Regions from separate parts of the Streptomyces sp. NPDC057424 genome, predicted to be linked through region 2. Evidence: riboswitches for the same ligand, from Rfam matches in the RefSeq annotation. Region 2 holds a riboswitch; the other holds the start of a gene.
What was found. A riboswitch is a leader RNA that binds a small molecule or an ion and turns the genes downstream of it on or off. The one in region 2 is predicted to bind glycine.

Region 1: another riboswitch for glycine. It lies ahead of gcvT (glycine cleavage system aminomethyltransferase GcvT); the one in region 2 lies ahead of gcvP (aminomethyl-transferring glycine dehydrogenase).

What each region holds. Positions count from the first base shown of each region.
Region 1 covers NZ_JBHVCP010000066.1:29,706-32,088, forward strand. The annotation lists gene ACFU3E_RS33390 (enhanced serine sensitivity protein SseB) at 1-154, opposite strand, end outside; gene ACFU3E_RS33395 (AAA family ATPase) at 345-1,019, opposite strand; glycine riboswitch at 1,242-1,341, shown strand; gene gcvT (glycine cleavage system aminomethyltransferase GcvT) at 1,537-2,383, shown strand, end outside.
Region 2 covers NZ_JBHVCP010000042.1:72,195-74,577, forward strand. The annotation lists gene gcvP (aminomethyl-transferring glycine dehydrogenase) at 1-1,166, opposite strand, end outside; glycine riboswitch at 1,342-1,437, opposite strand; gene ACFU3E_RS27920 (PRC-barrel domain-containing protein) at 1,551-1,925, shown strand; gene ACFU3E_RS27925 (DNA polymerase IV) at 1,844-2,383, opposite strand, start outside.

The DNA.
Region 1 (2,383 bases), on a different contig from region 2:
GGCCGAGCACCTCGACGATCCGCCCGCCGGCCGCCGGTCCGGCGCCGAGGGAGGCCGAGAGCACCTCCTCCAGCTCGTTGCCGGGCCAACCGCCGTGCGGGTGGGTCTGCGTCTGCGCCGGAAAGTCCGCGGAGAAGTCCGCCGGGATGTCCATCTGCCTACCGCCTGCCTGGAACCACTGCTGTGGTTCAAAAGGCTAACGGCTGACGGACGCGGGGAGACCGGGCCGTCTCTGTTCGACCAGAGGTGGGTGCTCCGGGGTGCGTGCCGCGCGGGCAGGTGAAGCCGGGCCGGGACCACGGGCGGGCGGCACGCACGCAGTCCGCCGCCCCGGCCCCGGCCGGTCAGCCCGTGAAGCCGATCCTGTGGAGGGTGTTCGCCGCGTCCCGGTCGGCGAGGACGGCGGAGCCGCAGCCGGGAGGGAGGTCACCGCGCTCCGCCGCGCGCAGGAGGCGGGTGCTTGCCGCGCGGTGCCGCAGGAACGCGTAGCGCGAGACGCCGCGGCCCCGGTCGCGCTGGCCGGCCAGGGCCTGCTCGGGGGGGACGTCGAGGAGGAGCAGGTGGAGCGTGCCGCCCCGGCGGCGGGCCTCGCGGGCGAGCCAGCGGCGGACCCAGGCCTGCGTGCCGCAGTCGTGCACCACGATGCCCTCACCCGTGCGCAGGGCACGGCGCAGTCCGGTGTAGTGGGCGAGGCGGACGAGCGGGCGGTAGAGCGCGTACGGCAGGGCGCGTGGCATGCCGCGCTCCCAGCGGTCGCGGGTGTCCTGGGAGTCGATGCGCCGGCCCGGCACGGTGCGCCGCATCAGCGTGGACTTGCCGCTGCCGGGCAGGCCCGTGACCACGACGAGGTCGCGGGGGCCGAAAAGCAGCGCGTGCGGGCCGCGGCCTGCGCGGTCGCGCAGATCGCGGACGGCCGGCACCGGCACCGGCACCGGAGCGCGAACCGCCCGGACCGGAGCGGCGGCCGGCTGCTCGGGCAGCGCGATGCCCGTCGTCGCGTACGCGATGGTCCTGTTCACCGTGATTGTCCTCCCCTGGGGCCAGGTACGGAGTCCCATCCCCGCCGAGTGTAAAGAGAAGGTAATGCCGCAGGCCTCTCTTTTGCGTTCTTGTCCTGCAACAGGGCTGCTACAGGTCTCTGTGTCCGGCGCGCGGGACTCGTGCACTCCCTGTGAAAGGTCCCCCTGCCGCGCCGGAAGGATGCGTGCAATGATGTGCGCGCCAACTGCATACCGGCCGTTTGAATCCGCGCGGGAGAGTCCCCAGCACCGCAGACGCTGGGGCGCCGAAGGAGCAAGTCCCTCCCTTGAATCTCTCAGGCCCCGTTACCGCGCGGGCGAGGCACATCTGAAAAGCGGGCCGTCCCCTGTCCAGGACAAGGGGTGCGGCTCCACCCAAGGTGCAAGCCGTGTCCCGTGTGGTCAGGGCGAACCTCTCAGGTTCCGATGACAGATGGGGAGGAACGACCTCGCCCTCCCTCACGCTCGGCTTCGCTCGCGCGGGAGGGGCCCCGTTTGCCCTGGGAGACGACCGACTGTGAGCAGTACAGGAGAACTCCGTCACACCGCGCTCGATGCCCTGCATCGCTCGCTCGGCGCGACGATGACCGACTTCGCCGGCTGGGACATGCCCCTGCGCTACGGCTCCGAACGCGACGAGCACACCGCCGTACGCACGAAGGCCGGCCTCTTCGACCTCTCCCACATGGGCGAGATCACCGTCACCGGCCCACAGGCGTCCGCCCTGCTGGACTTCGCCCTGGTGGGCAACATCGGCGGTGTGAAGCCGGGCCGCGCCCGCTACACCATGGTCTGCCGGGCCGACGGCGGCATCCTGGACGACCTGATCGTCTACCGGCTGGGCGAGACCGAGTACATGGTCGTCGCCAACGCCTCCAACGCCCAGGTGGTCCTGGACGCGCTGACCGAGCGCGCCGCCGGCTTCGACGCCGAGGTACGCGACGACCGGGACGCCTACGCGCTGATCGCCGTACAGGGCCCCGAGTCGCCGGGGATCCTGAAGTCCCTGACCGACGCCGACCTCGACGGCCTGAAGTACTACGCCGGGCTGCCCGGCACGGTGGCGGGCGTGCCGGCCCTGATCGCCCGGACCGGTTACACCGGCGAGGACGGCTTCGAGCTGTTCGTGAAGCCGGAGCACGCCGTCGAGCTGTGGCAGGCCCTGACCAAGGCCGGCGAGGGTGCAGGCCTGGTCCCGTGCGGGCTGTCCTGCCGTGACACGCTGCGCCTCGAGGCGGGCATGCCGCTGTACGGGCACGAGCTGTCGACCTCCCTCACGCCCTTCGACGCCGGGCTCGGCCGGGTGGTGAAGTTCGAGAAGGAGGGCGACTTCGTCGGGCGCGAGGCCCTGCGCGAAGCCGCCG
Region 2 (2,383 bases):
ACGACCTCGGCACCGCCGCTCGCGAGCCCGGCGGCGAGGACGGTGGCGTACCGGTGGGTGCGCCGCGCGATGCCCTTCAGGCCCTCCGGACCGTGGTAGACGGCGTACATGCCGGCCATGACGGCGAGCAGCACCTGCGCGGTGCAGATGTTGCTGGTGGCCTTCTCACGGCGGATGTGCTGTTCACGCGTCTGCAGCGCCAGCCGGTAGGCCTTGTTCCCGTCGGCGTCCACGGACACGCCGACGAGCCGCCCGGGCAGGCTGCGCGCCATCTTGTCCTGGACCGCCATGTAACCGGCGTGCGGTCCGCCGAAGCCCATGGGCACGCCGAAGCGCTGCGTCGTCCCGACGGCGATGTCCGCCCCGAGCTCACCGGGCGACTTCAGCAGCGTCAGCGCCAGCAGGTCGGCGGCGACGGTGACGAGCGCCCCGAGCTGGTGCGCCTGGTCGATGACCGGCTTGATGTCCCGCACGGCACCGGAGGCGCCCGGGTACTGGAGCAGCACACCGTTGATCTCGCGCTCGGCGATCTCGGCGGGGATGCCCTGACCGAGGTCGGCCACGACGACCTCGACGCCGGCCGGCTCGGCGCGGGTCTGGATGACGGCGATGGTCTGCGGCAGCGTGTCCGCGTCGACCAGGAAAAGGCCCTTCTTGTTCTTGCCCAGACGCCGCGACAGCGCCATGGCCTCGGCGGCCGCGGTGCCCTCGTCGAGCAGGGAGGCACCCGAGGTCGGCAGTCCGGTCAGGTCGGCGACCATGGTCTGGAAGTTGAGCAGCGCCTCCAGCCGGCCCTGCGAGATCTCCGGCTGGTACGGCGTGTAGGCCGTGTACCAGGACGGGTTCTCCATGACGTTGCGCATGATGACCGGCGGCGTGAACGTGCCGTGGTAGCCGAGGCCGATCATGGAGCCGAGGACCTGGTTGCGGTCGGCGAGGGAGCGCAGCTCGGCGATCACCTCGGCCTCACTGCGGGCGCCCGGCAGGTCCAGCGCCTCGGCGCTCTTGATCACGGCCGGGACCGCGGCGGCCGTGAGCTCGTCCAGCGAGCCATAGCCGACCTGGGCGAGCATCTTGGCGCAGGCCTCGTGGTCGGGGCCGATGTGGCGCTGCTCGAAGGGGACTGCCTCTTCGAGCTCGGAGAGCGGAATGCGGTGGGCGGTCATTACGGAGGCCTCCTGGTCGACACGACCTTCGAGGGGCACCACGGCGCGGGTACCCGGACGGCCTCCCCCTCTGTCATCTCAACCTGAGAGCTTCACCGGATCGCCCGAAGGCCTCCGGTTTTCACCGTCGGTGAGAGCGGAAGCCGTCGACACCCGCCCTGCTTTCCAGAGTGACCTCGTCCGTGCGGTACGTGAGCCTGAGAGATTCCGGGGAGGATTTGCTCCTTCGGCGCCTCCGGTGGCGTCCGGAGGACTCTCCCGCACGGGGTCAACAGCCGCTGCCAGCGTACCAGCGAGGTCAACGCACGAACCTTCGAGTGGCCGCATCCCCGCTTGTACCGTTTTGTAGTGTTTACGGATGAGGTGCGACCATGTGGAGGGCCCGTGCGAACCGATATCGATCCGCGCAACCTGATCGGCCGCAAGGCGTTCGACCGCAACGGGGCCAGGATCGGCACCATCGACGAGGTCTACCTGGACGACGCCACCGGCGAACCGGAGTGGGCGGCCATACGGACCGGCCTGTTCAGCAGGGACGCCTTCGTCCCCCTGGAGCCCAGTGAACTGCTCGAGGGCGCCCTCCACGTCCCCTTCGACCGCTCTCTGATCAAGGACGCACCCGACTTCGGCGTGGGCCGCCACCTCTCCCCCGAGCAGGAACTGCAGCTCTACCACCACTACGGCCTCGATGTCGCCGCCCCACCCCCGCTCCCGGACCACGACTTCGGCAAGCTGGCGGGCACCGACGAGACGGCCTGAGAGCCCGCCCCGGGCGCTCCGTTTCCCCCTTCGGTCCCTCGTAACACCAACGGCAGCGGATCCGCCGCCTGCAGATCGGGATCGTCGACCCGGAAGGTCCGCACGCGTCCTGGCTCCGAGGAGGGCGTCTCGAACCGCACGGTGACCCGCCCCAGGCCGCTGCCCTGCACCCATCCGTGCCCGAACTCGGTGTGCCGCACGTCGTACCCGGCCGGCCACCGCCGCTCGGCGAGCGACGGCTGCTCCTCGGCCTTCGCCTCGGCGTGCTCCTCGACCGGGCCCTCCGCGACCGCCCGCTCCCCCGCCGCCTGCGCGAACAGATCCTCCTGCGTGTAGTCGGCGAGCCCGCTGACGCCCACCCCGAGGAGCCGCACCCCGCCGGTCGTGTCGACCGAGTCCAGCAGTCTGGCCGCCGCCTCACGGATCACCGCGGGATCGTCCGTGGGTCCGCGCAGCGT